One region of the Streptomyces sp. L500 genome, then DNA from elsewhere that is predicted to be linked to it. Evidence: predicted binding sites of a transcription regulator. Region 1 holds the regulator's gene; the other holds the start of a gene.
What was found. Region 1 encodes HrcA, which represses chaperone genes, less so after heat shock. Its sites were predicted from a motif close to TTNGCACTCNGNNNNNCNGAGTGCNAA; they were not measured.
Positions count from the first base shown of each region.

Region 2: the regulator HrcA is predicted to act here: its motif matches at 1,715-1,741, upstream of groL (chaperonin GroEL).

Region 1 covers NZ_JBTOLC010000001.1:334,608-341,725, forward strand. The annotation lists gene ACX9I7_RS01735 (nitronate monooxygenase) at 34-1,104, opposite strand; gene dnaJ (molecular chaperone DnaJ) at 1,171-2,310, opposite strand; gene hrcA (heat-inducible transcriptional repressor HrcA) at 2,311-3,327, opposite strand; gene ACX9I7_RS01750 (MBL fold metallo-hydrolase) at 3,559-4,302, shown strand; gene ACX9I7_RS01755 (DUF3097 domain-containing protein) at 4,336-5,163, shown strand; gene hemW (radical SAM family heme chaperone HemW) at 5,299-6,531, opposite strand; gene ACX9I7_RS01765 (SpoIIE family protein phosphatase) at 6,559-7,118, opposite strand, start outside.
Region 2 covers NZ_JBTOLC010000004.1:8,328-15,445, forward strand. The annotation lists gene thrC (threonine synthase) at 1-497, shown strand, start outside; gene ACX9I7_RS06465 (MoaD/ThiS family protein) at 561-836, shown strand; gene ACX9I7_RS06470 (cold-shock protein) at 1,324-1,527, shown strand; gene groL (chaperonin GroEL) at 1,868-3,490, shown strand; gene ACX9I7_RS06480 (ATP-binding protein) at 3,638-6,124, shown strand; gene ACX9I7_RS06485 (DNA repair helicase XPB) at 6,202-7,118, shown strand, end outside.

The DNA of each region.
Region 1 (7,118 bases):
CCGATTCACACTCGTGTCCACCACTGCCTCCGGTCACGTCCGCGCGCTCAATGCCGTGCGGGCCGCGTCCAGTTCGGCCGCCAGGAGGCGTACCAGGTCGCCGGCGGGGAGCTCCCGCGCCAGGCGGTGGCCCTGGCCGGCCCACAGGTTCATGCCCTGGGGGTCGCCGGCGGCGGCCGCCGCCTTGCGCAGGCCGGAGGTCAGATAGTGGATCTGGGGGTAGGCGGCCGGGGCGTAGGGGCCGTGCTCCCGAAGGAAACGGTTCACCAGGCCGCGGGCGGGGCGGCCGGAGAAGGCCCGGGTGAGCTCGGTGCGGACGAACCGGGGATCGGTCAGGGCACGCTTGTGCAGCTCGTGGGCCCCGGACTCCGGGCAGGCGAGGAAGGCCGTGCCGAGCTGGGCGGCGCTCGCGCCCGCCGCGAGGACGGCCGCCACCTGGGCGCCGCGCATCAGGCCGCCGGCCGCGACGACGGGCAGCGGGACGGCCTCCCGGACCTCGGCCACGAGCGCCAGCAGGCCGACCCCGGCGCCCGCGCCGTCGGCGTGCGGGTCGTCGTGGTGGGTGCCCTGGTGGCCGCCGGCCTCTATGCCCTGGACGCACACCGCGTCGGCGCCCGCCTCGTGGGCGGCCAGCGCCTCGGCGGCGGAGGTCACGGTCACCACGGTCACGGTGCCGGCCTTGGCGAGGGCGTCCACGATCGTGCGGTCGGGACACCCGAAAGTGAAGGAGACGACGGGGACGGGGTCGTCGAGGAGGACGGCGAGCTTGGCCTCGTAGCCGTCGTCGGAGCCCTGGTCGGTCTCGCCCAGCGGGGTCCGGTACCAGGTGGACTCGCCGGCCAGCTGCTCGGCGTAGACCTCGATCGCCGCCGGGTCGGCGACGGGCGGCTGGGGCATGAACAGGTTCACGCCGAAGGGGCGGGACGTACGCGCGCGGAGCTGCTTGATCTCCTCGTACATCGCCGCGGGGGTCTTGTAGCCCGCGGCGAGGAAACCGAGGCCGCCGGCGTCGCCGACGGCGGCGGCGAGGGCCGGGGTGGAGGCACCGCCGGCCATGGGGGCCTGCACGATCGGGTGCTCGAACAGTCCGTTCAACGGGGCCATGAGCACATCGTGTCACAAGTGGGGTAACCGGGGGCTCAGCCCCCGATTACCCCGTGACCATCGGGCCTAACGGCCGTTGAACGCGTCCTTCAGCCGCGAGAACAGCCCCTGCTGCCCCGGCTTGAACTCGCCCGTCGGGCGTTCCTCGTTGCGCATCTTGGCGAGCTGGCGCAGCAGTTCCTCCTGCTGCGGGTCCAGCTTGGTCGGCGTGGTCACCTCGACGTGGACGACGAGGTCACCGCGGCCGCCGCCGCGCAGGTGGGTGACGCCCCGCTGGTGGAGCGGGATCGACTGGCCGGACTGGGTGCCCGGGCGGATGTCGATCTCCTCGACGCCGTCCAGGGTCTCCAGCGGCACCTTCGTGCCGAGCGCCGCCGCCGTCATCGGGATGGTGACCGTGCAGTGGAGGTCGTCGCCACGCCGCTGGAACATCGGGTGCGGCTTCTCGTGGATCTCCACGTAGAGGTCGCCGGCGGGGCCGCCGCCGGGGCCGACCTCGCCCTCGCCCGCGAGCTGGATCCGGGTGCCGTTGTCGACACCGGCGGGGATCTTCACCGTCAGGTTCCGCCGGGACCGGACGCGGCCGTCGCCGGCGCACTCCGGGCACGGGGTCGGCACGACCGTGCCGAAGCCCTGGCACTGGGGGCAGGGGCGGGACGTCATGACCTGGCCCAGGAAGGACCGGGTGACCTGGGAGACCTCGCCGCGGCCGCGGCACATGTCACAGGTCTGCGCGGACGTGCCCGGGGCCGCGCCCTCGCCGCTGCACGTGGTGCAGACGACGGCGGTGTCGACCTGGATGTCCTTGGTGGTGCCGAAGGCCGCCTCGGTCAGGGTGACCTCGAGACGGATCATGGCGTCCTGGCCGCGGCGCGTGCGCGAGCGCGGACCGCGCTGCGAGGCCTGGCCGAAGAAGGCGTCCATGATGTCGGAGAAGTTGCCGAAGCCCGCGCCGCCGAAGCCGCCGCCGGCACCCCCGCCGCCCGAGGAGGACAGCGGGTCGCCGCCGAGGTCGTAGACCTGCTTCTTCTGCGGGTCGGAGAGCACCTCGTAAGCGGCGTTGATCTCCTTGAACCGCTCCTGGGTCTTCGGGTCCGGATTGACGTCCGGGTGGAGCTCTCGCGCGAGACGGCGGAAGGCCTTCTTGATCTCGTCCGCGGAGGCGTCGCGGCGGACGCCCAGGATCGCGTAGTAATCCGTGGCCACTTACGACTCCGCCAGGATCTGTCCGACGTAACGTGCCACTGCGCGTACCGCTCCCATCGTTCCGGGGTAGTCCATGCGGGTCGGTCCGACCACGCCGAGTTTGGCGACGGCCTCGCCGCCCGAACCGTAGCCGACGGCGACGACGGATGTGGAGTTCAGCCCCTCGTGGGCGTTCTCGTGACCGATGCGCACGGTCATCTCCGAGTCCTTGGCCTCGCCGAGCAGCTTGAGCAGCACGACCTGCTCCTCCAGCGCCTCCAGCACGGGCCGGATCGTCAGCGGGAAGTCATGACCGAAACGAGTGAGATTGGCGGTGCCGCCGATCATCAGCCGCTCCTCGGTCTCCTCGACCAGCGTTTCCAGCAGGATCGAGAGGACTGTGGAAACGGTTCCGCGATCATCCTTCTCGAACGACTCGGGGAGGTCCTGCACCAGCTGCGGCACGTCCGCGAACCGGCGGCCCACGACGCGGCTGTTCAGCCGCGCGCGCAGATCCGCCAGCGCGTTCTCACCGACCGGCGCCGGGCAGTCGACCATGCGCTGCTCGACCCGCCCGGTGTCGGTGATCAGGACGAGCATCACCCGGGCCGGGGCCAGGGACAGCAGCTCCACATGACGCACCGTCGAACGGGTCAGCGAGGGGTACTGCACCACCGCGACCTGACGCGTCAGCTGCGCCAGCAGCCGGACGGTCCGGGCCACCACGTCGTCCAGGTCGACGGCGCCGTCCAGGAAGTTGTGGATGGCGCGCCGCTCCGGCGTCGACAGGGGCTTGACGCCCGCGAGCCTGTCGACGAAGAGGCGGTAGCCCTTGTCGGTCGGAATGCGGCCGGCGCTGGTGTGAGGCTGGGCGATGTAGCCCTCCTCCTCCAGCGCGGCCATGTCGTTGCGCACGGTGGCCGGGGAGACCCCCAGCCGGTGCCGCTCGGTGAGCGCCTTGGAGCCGACGGGCTCCTCGGTGCCGACGTAGTCCTGGACGATCGCGCGCAACACCTCGAGCCTTCGTTCGCTCAGCATTCGCGCGCACCTCCAGTCCAGTGGTCCAGCCGTCGTACGACCGTACGGGTCCTACGGTTTCTTACCGGGTCTCACAGGGTCTTCACCCCTGGCACTCAATGGTCACGAGTGCCAGATCCCTCCAGCCAGTGTACGGCCGGGCCCCACGGCCAGGGCAAGGGCCGTCCTCGCCGCGTGCCCGCGGCCGGGCCGCAGCAGGCAACCGTACCGCTCTGCCGCTAGCGTCGCGGTATGCAGACGCAAGGGGATGCCGGCACCGCGCACGCCGGTGGGGAGCACTGGGAACGGCTCGCGCCCGGGGTCGTCCGCCGCAGGTTGCCGGGCTGGGACGCGACCGTCGGGGCGATCGCGGGGGCGGACGGCGTGCTCGTCGTCGACACGGGCTCGTCGCTCCACGAAGGGGTGGAGATCCGTCGCGAGGTGCAGGAGCTCTTCGGGCTCCCCGTGACGCACATCGCACTCACCCACCCCCACTTCGACCACGTCCTGGGCACGGCCGCGTTCTCCGGCGTCCAGGTGTACGCGGCGGTGGGCACCGAGGAGCTGCTGGCGCGGGAGCGGGAGGAGCTGCGGCACGACGCGGTCCGGCACGGCATGGAGCCCGACACCGCCGCCGAGGCCGTGGACCTCCTCGTCCTCCCCCACCACGCGGTGTCCGGGGAGGTCACCGTCGACCTGGGCGGCGGTCGGCGGGTGCTGCTCGCCAACATCGGACCCGGGCACACGGCGCACGACCTGGCCGCGCTGGTGGCGGGGGAACGCGAGGTCGTCTTCTGCGGCGACGTCGTCGAGGAGTCCGGCGAGCCGCAGGCGGGCCCGGACGCCCTCCCCCACGCCTGGCCGGCGGCCCTGGACCGGCTGCTGTCCCTCGGCGGCGACGACGCGCTGTACGTGCCGGGGCACGGCGCGGTCGTGGACGCGGCGTTCGTACGGGCGCAGCGCGACGCGCTGGCGGAGCGCTTCGGCGTGTCGTGACGGCGGTGTGGATCTTGAACCACAATGGCCCGCATGTGGAGCAAGCGGTACAGCCCTGATCTCACTCCTCCGTGGAAGCGGTCCGCTCCCGTCCCGGAGATCCCGGCGGAGCCGGATCTCGTGGTCGAGGAGGTCACGACCGGTTTCTGCGGGGCGGTGATCCGCTGCGAGAAGACGGCCCAGGGGCCGACGGTGACGCTGGAGGACCGCTTCGGCAAGTGCCGGGTGTTCCCCATGGAGCCGCGCGGGTTCCTGCTGGACGGCCGGGTCGTCACCCTCGTCCGCCCGGCCCCCGCTCCCCCGGCGGCCCCCGCCCGCACCGCCTCCGGCTCCCTCGCCGTCCCCGGCGCCCGCGCCCGCGTCGCCCGCGCGGGCCGCATCTACGTCGAGGGCCGGCACGACGCGGAGCTCGTGGAACGGGTGTGGGGCGACGACCTGCGCGTCGAGGGCGTGGTCGTCGAGTACCTGGAGGGCGTCGACGACCTCCCGTCGATCGTCCGCGCCTTCGGCCCCGGTCCCGACGCGCGGCTGGGCGTCCTGGTCGACCACCTCGTGCCCGGCTCGAAGGAGTCGCGCATCGCGGCGGAGGTGACGGCGGAGTCCCCGCACGTGCTGGTCGTGGGTCACCCGTACGTGGACGTCTGGGAGGCCGTGAAGCCGGCGTCGGTGGGGATTCCGGGGTGGCCGACGGTGCCGCGGGGGCAGGACTGGAAGACGGGGGTGTGCCGGGGGCTGGGGTGGCCGGAGAACACGGGTGCGGCGTGGCAGCGGATCCTTTCCGCCGTGCGGTCCTATAAGGACCTGGAGCCGGCGCTCCTCGGGCGGGTCGAGGAGCTGATCGACTTCGTGACGTGCCCCTGACCCGCCCTTTCACCGTTTCCGAGCGGGGCTGTGCCCCCTCGCACCCCCGGACGGGCTGATTTCAGCCCCTCCGGCGTTTGAGGAGCGGGGTCTGGGGCGGAGCCCCAGGAAACGGTGAAAGGGCGGGGCTGGGGCTCAGTCCACCAGGTCGCGGACGACCGCGTCGGCCAGCAGACGACCCCGCAGGGTCAGCGCGGCCCGCCCGCGCTCGTACGCCTCCGGCCGCAGCAGGCCGTCCGCAAGCGCCCGGGCCGCCGCCTGGGAACCGGCCGGCTTCAGGAGCGACAACGGGCACCCCTCCTCCAGCCGCAGCTCCAGCAGAATCCGCTCCACCCGCCGGTCCTCCTCCGAGAGGAGCTCCCGGCCCGCCCCCGGCGACCGCCCCTCGGCCAGCGCCTGCGCATACGCCCCCGGATGCTTGACGTTCCACCACCGCACGCCCCCCACGTGGGAGTGCGCCCCCGGCCCCGCGCCCCACCAGTCCGCGCCGCGCCAGTAGAGCTCGTTGTGGCGGCAGCGGCCCGCCTCGTTCGTCGCCCAGTTCGAGACCTCGTACCAGGAGAAGCCGGCCGCCGAGAGCGCCTCCTCGGCGATCAGGTAGCGGTCCGCGTGGACGTCGTCGTCCGTCATCGGCACCTCGCCGCGCCGGATGCGCCGCGCGAGCTGCGTGCCCTCCTCGACGATCAGGGCGTACGCCGAGACGTGGTCGGGGCCCGCGCCGATGACCGCGTCCAGGGAGGCGCGCCAGTCGTCGTCGCTCTCCCCCGGCGTGCCGTAGATCAGGTCGAGGTTGACGTGCTCGAAGCCCGCCGCGCGCGCCTCCGCCACACACGCCTCCGGGCGGCCCGGGGTGTGGGTGCGGTCGAGGATCTTCAGGACGTGCTGGCGGGCGCTCTGCATGCCGAAGGAGACGCGGTTGAAGCCGGCGGCCCGCAGCTCCTCCAGGTAGCGGGGGTCGACGGACTCGGGGTTGGCCTCCGTGGTGACCTCGGCGCCGTCCGCCAGCCCGAACTCGTCGCGGATCGCGGCGAGCATCCGGCCCAGGTCGGCGGCGGGCAGCAGCGTGGGCGTGCCGCCGCCCACGAAGACCGTCTCGACCGGGCGGGGGTCGTCGCCGAGCACCTTGCGGGCGAGGCGGATCTCCTCGGCGACCGTCTCCGCGTAGTTCTCGCGGGAGGCGAGGGCGCCGCCGGAGCCGCGCAGCTCGTTCGCGGTGTAGGTGTTGAAGTCGCAGTAGCCGCAGCGGGTGGCGCAGTACGGGACGTGGAGGTAGAAGCCGAGGGGCCGCTGCCCGGAGCCGTCGAGGGCGTGGCGGGGCAGTGCCCCGTCCTCGGGCATGGGCTCACCATCGGGCAGTACGGAAGGCATACCGCCCATTGTCCGGCATGCCGCGGGTTACTCGGCCCGCAGCACCAGCAGCGCCAGGTCGTCGTCCGGTGGCGTCGGCGCGAAGCCGTGGACGGCGCGGCGGATGCGCCCGGCGACGCCTTCGGCCGTGAGGCCCGCGCAGCCCGCGAGGGCGGTGGCGAGGCCGTCGCCGTCGTCGAAGAGGCGGTTGCCGGCCTTGCGCTCGGTGACGCCGTCGGTGACGCACAGCAGGGTGTCGCCGTGCGCGAGGTCGAAGGACTGGCTGACGTAGGTGACGTCGTCGACGACGCCGAGGAGCATCTGCGGCGCCGCCACGCTGCGCACCGATCCGTCGGGGCGCAGGAGCAGCGGCAGCGGGTGCCCGGCGCTGGCGAGGGTGCAGCGGACGCCCTCGCGGTGGGGCACGAGCTCGCCGTAGAGGAGGGACAGGAAGCGCGGCCCGGCGCCGGTCTCCGCTTCGGCCGCCTCCTCGGCGAGCATCCGGTTGAGCCGGGTGAGGACGTCGCCGACGCCGTAGCCCTCCTTTCCCAGGAGCCGGAGCCAGGGGCGGACGAGGCCGGTGGTCACGGCGGCCTCGGGGCCGCTGC
Region 2 (7,118 bases), on a different contig from region 1:
AGATCGACAAGGGGCTGAAGGAGCTCGTCGCGCTGGGGCTGGTCGAGGACCGGCCGTACCGGATCTTCGGCGCGCAGGCCGAGGGGTGCGCGCCGGTCTCGCGCGCCTTCAAGGACGGACACGAGGTGGTGCGGCCGGTGAAGCCGGACACCATCGCGAAGTCCCTGGCCATCGGCAACCCCGCCGACGGGCCGTACGTGCTCGACATCGCCCGGCGCACGGGCGGGGCCGTGGAGGACGTGGACGACGAGCGGATCGTCGAGGCCATCCGGCTGCTGGCCCGGACGGAGGGGATCTTCGCGGAGACGGCGGGCGGGGTGACGGTCGGGGTCACCCGGAAGCTGCTGGAGGACGGGCGGCTGGATCCGTCCCTGACCACCGTCGTGCTCAACACGGGCGACGGGCTCAAGACGCTGGACGCGGTGGCGGCGGGGCCGACGGCGACGATTCCGCCTTCGCTGAGCGCGTTCCGGGCGGCGGGGCTCGCGGGCCTTTGATCGGGGCCATTGCCGAGCGGGCCATTGCCCGGCCGTTTCCTTCCTCAAACCAAAGGTGATCCCATGAGCGTCAACGTCCGCATTCCCACCATCCTTCGCACCTACACCTCCGGTAAGTCGGAAGTCTCCGCCGAAGGGGCCACTCTCGGTGAAGTGATCGCCTGCCTGGAGAAGAACCACCCCGGAATCGCCGCCCGCGTTCTCGACGAGAGCGGAAAGCTGCGCCGTTTCGTGAATGTGTACGTCAATGACGACGACGTACGGTTCGAGGGCGGACTGGAAGCGGCCACTCCGGATGGCGCCGGGGTGTCGATCATTCCGGCGGTCGCCGGCGGCTGACCGGGACGGCCCGGCCGGGGCGGCCCGACCGGGCCGCTCTCCCAAGGCTTCCGGCCCCCCGGACCCTTGGCCCGACCCTTCCGAAGCGTTCCTGCGGAATTCACCGGAATCACCCCGCCCGTAAAACGGACGGGGTGATTCCGTCTGTTGAACCGCGATACAGTTGGGGCGTTCCCCCTCCGGTGTCACTGCCGAACGCATATGAGAACCCGTCAAGTTGTGCCCACAACGTGTGCACGAATTGCCGGGTTGGTTGCGTTATGCCCGGTCCGACTTGCCCGAGAAGCTGGCGAAATAGGCGGTAATAACCGATCGGCCGCGCCCGGAATTCTCGTCCGACTGACCTGTTGCAGACGGCATCCGTGCAGATACATTCAGCGGCGGTCGACGCGTTCCGGCGCACACCCCCAACCTGTCTGGGGGTGAGGTCTGACCCGGGTCCGCGAGGTGCGGTCCTGTGCAAGGGCCAGTAATAGGGGAGTTAGGCATGGCTCAGGGCACCGTCAAGTGGTTCAACGCGGAGAAGGGGTACGGCTTCATCGCGGTCGACGGTGGTGCGGATGTTTTCGTCCACTACAGCGCGATCCAGATGGACGGCTACCGCACCCTCGAGGAGGGGCAGCGGGTCGAGTTCGAAATCTCGCAGGGCCAGAAGGGGCCGCAGGCGGACATGGTCAAGGTGACCGCCTGACCGGCGCGCATCGACCACCGGCTCACTCAGCTCGCCGAGGGGCCCGCGTCTTTACGACGCGGGCCCCTCGCGCGTCCGCGTCCCGCCCCTGTCGCCTCCGGGCGCGTCCAGGTGTGGGGTCGTCCGGCACGGGGCAGGTTGGTGTGAGGCGCTTGCACTCGCAGGGGTCGAGTGCTAATCATTGGGCTTAGCACTCTCCGAGTGAGAGTGACAGATTTGGACCGTCGGTGAGGTCGGCGAGCCAAGCGGGGCAAGGAACCGCGGGGCACGCAGGCCGTCCGTCGCGGGCACCAGCGCGGTCCGGAGCAGTCTCCACCCCGTCCTGGGAGGACCACTTCACATGGCCAAGATCATCGCGTTCGACGAGGAGGCACGGCGCGGTCTCGAGCGCGGGATGAACCAGCTCGCCGACGCCGTCAAGGTCACCCTCGGCCCCAAGGGCCGGAACGTCGTCCTCGAGAAGAAGTGGGGCGCCCCCACGATCACCAACGATGGTGTGTCCATCGCCAAGGAGATCGAGCTCGAGGACCCGTACGAGAAGATCGGCGCCGAGCTGGTCAAGGAGGTCGCGAAGAAGACGGACGACGTCGCCGGTGACGGCACGACGACCGCGACCGTCCTCGCCCAGGCGCTCGTCCGCGAGGGCCTGCGCAACGTGGCCGCCGGTGCCAACCCGATGGCCCTGAAGCGCGGTATCGAGAAGGCCGTCGAGGCCGTCTCCGCCGCCCTGCTCGAGCAGGCCAAGGACGTGGAGACCAAGGAGCAGATCGCCTCCACCGCCTCCATCTCCGCCGCCGACACCCAGATCGGCGAGCTGATCGCCGAGGCCATGGACAAGGTCGGCAAGGAAGGCGTCATCACCGTCGAGGAGTCCCAGACCTTCGGTCTGGAGCTGGAGCTCACCGAGGGTATGCGCTTCGACAAGGGCTACATCTCGGCGTACTTCGCCACCGACATGGAGCGTATGGAGGCCTCGCTGGAGGACCCGTACATCCTGATCGTCAACTCGAAGGTCAGCTCGGTCAAGGACCTGCTGCCGCTCCTCGAGAAGGTCATGCAGTCCGGCAAGCCGCTGCTGATCATCGCCGAGGACGTCGAGGGCGAGGCCCTGTCGACCCTGGTCGTCAACAAGATCCGCGGCACCTTCAAGTCCGTCGCCGTCAAGGCCCCGGGCTTCGGCGACCGCCGCAAGGCCATGCTGGGCGACATCGCCATCCTCACCGGTGGCACGGTCATCTCCGAGGAGGTCGGCCTCAAGCTGGAGAACGCCGGTCTCGACCTGCTCGGCCGCGCCCGCAAGGTCGTCATCACCAAGGACGAGACGACGATCGTCGACGGTGCCGGTGACAGCGACCAGGTCCAGGGCCGCGTCAACCAGATCCGCGCCGAGATCGAGAACAGCGACTCGGACTACGACCGCGAGAAGCTCCAGGAGCGCCTGGCGAAGCTGGCCGGCGGCGTGGCCGTCATCAAGGCCGGTGCCGCCACCGAGGTGGAGCTCAAGGAGCGCAAGCACCGCATCGAGGACGCCGTCCGCAACGCCAAGGCCGCCGTCGAGGAGGGCATCGTCGCCGGTGGTGGCGTGGCCCTGCTCCAGGCTTCCTCGGTCTTCGAGAAGCTCGAGCTCGAGGGCGACGAGGCCACCGGTGCCGCCGCTGTGAAGCTGGCCCTGGAGGCCCCGCTGAAGCAGATCTCCGTGAACGCCGGCCTCGAGGGTGGCGTCATCGTGGAGAAGGTGCGCAACCTGACCCCGGGCCACGGCCTCAACGCCGCCACGGGCGAGTACGTCGACATGATCGCCGAGGGCATCATCGACCCGGCGAAGGTCACCCGCTCCGCCCTGCAGAACGCCGCGTCCATCGCCGCGCTGTTCCTGACCACCGAGGCCGTCATCGCCGACAAGCCGGAGAAGGCCGCCGCGGCCGCTCCGGGCGGCATGCCGGGCGGTGACATGGACTTCTGATCGACCCGACAGGTTGATCGACCGTCCTGCGGTCCACCGGGGCGGCACCCTCACGGGGGTGCCGCCCCGGTGGCGTTTTCCCGTACGGGAGCCCCCGCGCGCCCGTACGGTGTGAAGCCACAGGAGCGGAGGCCGGGGGGGCTGGGCATGCACAACGAGATCACCGGCGGCGTCTACTTCAACGTCGTCGCCCAGGGCCGGCACATCACCCTCGAACTGCCCAGGGAGATCACCCCCGCCCTGACCGGACTGCCCCCGGCCGCCGGCACCTTCACCGGCCGCGACGCCGACCTCGCCCTCCTCGCCGACGCGCTGCGCCCCGGCCCGCCCGCCGGGGACGCCCCCAGGGTGTGGGCCGTGGCCGGCCTGCCCGGCGTCGGCAAGACCGAGCTGGTCCTCCAGGCCGCCCGGCACGCGCTGGACCAGGACGGCTGGTTCCCCGGCGGCGTCCTGTTCGTCGACCTCTTCGGCTACGACGACGAACGCCGCCTCACCCCCGAACGCGCCCTGGGCTCCCTGCTGCGCGCCCTCGGCATACCCGACGAACACGTCCCCGCCGACCTCCAGGACCGCGCCCGGCTCTACGGTTCCGTTCTGTCCGCCTACGCCGACCAGGGGCGCCGCGTCCTCGTCGTCGTGGACAACGCCGGAACGGCCGAACAGGCCCGTCCCCTGCTCCCCGCCGACCCCCGCGTCCCCGTCCTCGTCACCTCCCGGCACACCCTCGGCGGACTCGGTGCCCGCCTGCTCGACCTGTCCGAACTGGACGCCGCGTCCGCCGTGGACCTGCTGCGTCAGGCCCTGCGCGAGGCCCGGGGCCCCGGCGACACCCGCGTCGCCGACGACCCCGCGGCGGCCGCCGGACTCGCGGACCTCTGCGGCCGGCTCCCGCTGGCCCTGCGGATCGTCGCCGCCCTCCTCGCCGACCTGCCCGGCCGGCCCCTGGCCTCCATGGCCGACGCCCTCGCCGACAGCCGCCGCCGGCTGGAGCGCCTCGCCCGTGAGGACGTCACCGTCCGCGCGGTGTTCGGCCTCTCCTACGCGCACCTGCGCCCCGAGCAGGCCCGTCTCTTCCGGCTGCTGCCGCTCAACCCCGGCCCCGACCTGTCGACCGAGGCCGCCGTCCACCTCGCCGGCGCCGACCCGTACGCCGTGGAGGAACTGCTCCACACGCTGGCCCGGGGCCATCTGATCGAGCCGGGCGCCGTGTACGGGCGCTGGCGGCTGCACGACCTGATGCGGCTGTACGCGGCCGAACAGGGCGAGGCGCACGAGGAGGAGGACGCCCCGGCCAAGGCCGTCGAACGGCTCTTCCAGTACTACGTGGGCACCGCCTCCGATGCTTCCGGCTGGCTGCAGCCCGCCACCGGGGCCGGCCCCGGGCCGCGTTTCACCACCCGGGAACGGGCCGTGGCCTGGCTCGACGACGAACGCGCCAACCTCGTCGCCACCGCGCTGGCGGCCCCCGGCCTGGGCGCGCCCAAGGCGTCGCTGATCGTGTTCGAAGTGCTCACCGATTACCTGTCCCTGCGCCGTCACTTCGACGACTGGCTGCGCCTGGGGTCCACGGCCATGCGGGTGGCCATGGACCTCGACTGGCCGCTCGCCAAGGCGGAGGTGCTCAACAACGTCAGCATCGCGCTCCGCCACCTGAGACGGTTCGACGAGGCCGCCGCGACCCTGGAACTGGCGACGGCCCTCTACCGGGGGCTGGACGACCGCGCCGGTGAGGGCGGGACCCTGGGCAACCTCGGTCTCGTGCTGTGGGAGACGCGCCGCTTCGACGAGGCGATCCCCGCCCTGGAAGCCGCCATCGCCATTCACCGGGACACCGGCGACCGCCGCGCCGAGGGCAGCGCGCTCACCAACCTCGGCCTGGTCCTCCAGGACCTGCGGCGCTTCGCCGAGGCCGTCGAGGTGTACCGCCAGGACGTCGCGATCTGCGAGGAGATCGGCGACCGCCGGGGCGCGGCGCTGGCCCTCAACAACCTCGGCACGGTCCTGCGGGAGGACGGCCGGCTCGACGAGGCGGCCACGGCCCTCACCGAGGCCCGCACCGCCTTCCGCGAACTCGACGACCGCCACTGCGAGGCCCAGGCCCTCACCAACCTCGGCGTCGTCCACAGCCGCCAGGGCCGCTTCGAGGAGGCGATCGACGCCCAGACCCGGGCCGTCGACGCCTTCCGCCTCTCCCGCGCCCCGCACGACGAGGCCACCGCCCTGAGCAACCTCGGGCTCGCCCTGCTCACGGCGGAGCGCCCCGCGGAGGCCGTGGCTCCGCTCGAAGAATCGATCACCGGCTTCCGGCGCCTGGCCGACCGCGACGGCGAAGGCATGGCCCTGACCAATCTGGCCACCGCCCTCGGCCGCACCGGACGCCCGGCGGAGTCGGTCGACGCGTACGCCGAGGCCGTCGCCTGCTACCGCGACACCGCCGACCGGTACAAGGAAGGCGTCGCCCTGTTCAACCTCGCCTCCGCTCAGGACGCGGTCGGCCGCTCCCAGGAGGCCGGCGTGGCGCTCACCGAGGCCGTCGCCGCCTTCCGCGACACCGGTGTCCTGCCTCCGGGGCCGCTCCCGCGCACCCTGGACGAGCTCTACCGGATCGTGAGCCCGACCGGCTTCACCGGGTGATGGCTCCTCCCGCACCGGGCGGATAAGGGACACTGGAAGCTTCTCCCCGTGCGCGAAGCGAAGTGGAAGGCCGAGGCGTGAGCGGACCCCTGATCGTCCAGAGCGACAAGACCCTGCTGCTGGAGGTGGACCACGAGCGTGCCGACGAGTGCCGGCGCGCCATCGCCGCCTTCGCGGAGCTGGAGCGCGCGCCCGAGCACATCCACACCTACCGGGTGACCCCGCTGGGGCTGTGGAACGCGCGGGCCGCCGGGCACGACGCCGAGCAGGTCGTCGACGCGCTCGTCTCGTACTCCCGCTACCCCGTGCCGCACGCCCTGCTCGTCGACATCGCCGAGACCATGGCCCGCTACGGGCGGCTGAAGCTGGTCAAGCACCCGGTGCACGGCCTGGTGCTGGAGAGCACCGACCGGCCCGTGCTGGAGGAGATCCTCCGCTCGAAGAAGATCAAGCCGCTGGTGGGCGCCCGGATCGACCCGGACACCGTCGCCGTCCACCCCTCCGAGCGCGGCCAGATCAAGCAGACGCTCCTCAAGCTGGGCTGGCCCGCCGAGGACCTCGCCGGATATGTGGACGGCGAGGCCCACCCCATCGAGCTCGCCGAGGACGGCTGGGCCCTGCGCCCGTACCAGCGGCAGGCCGTGGAGGGGTTCTGGCACGGCGGCTCGGGCGTGGTCGTGCTGCCCTGCGGCGCCGGCAAGACGCTCGTCGGCGCGGGCGCGATGGCCATGGCGAAGGCGACGACGCTGATCCTGGTCACCAACACCGTCTCCGCGCGTCAGTGGAAGCACGAGCTGGTGAAGCGCACCTCGCTGACCGAGGACGAGATCGGCGAGTACAGCGGTACGCGCAAGGAGATCCGCCCGGTCACCATCGCCACCTACCAGGTGCTGACGACCAGGCGGAAGGGCGTCTACCCGCATCTGGAGCTCTTCGACTCCCGGGACTGGGGCCTGGTCGTCTACGACGAGGTGCACCTGCTGCCCGCGCCCGT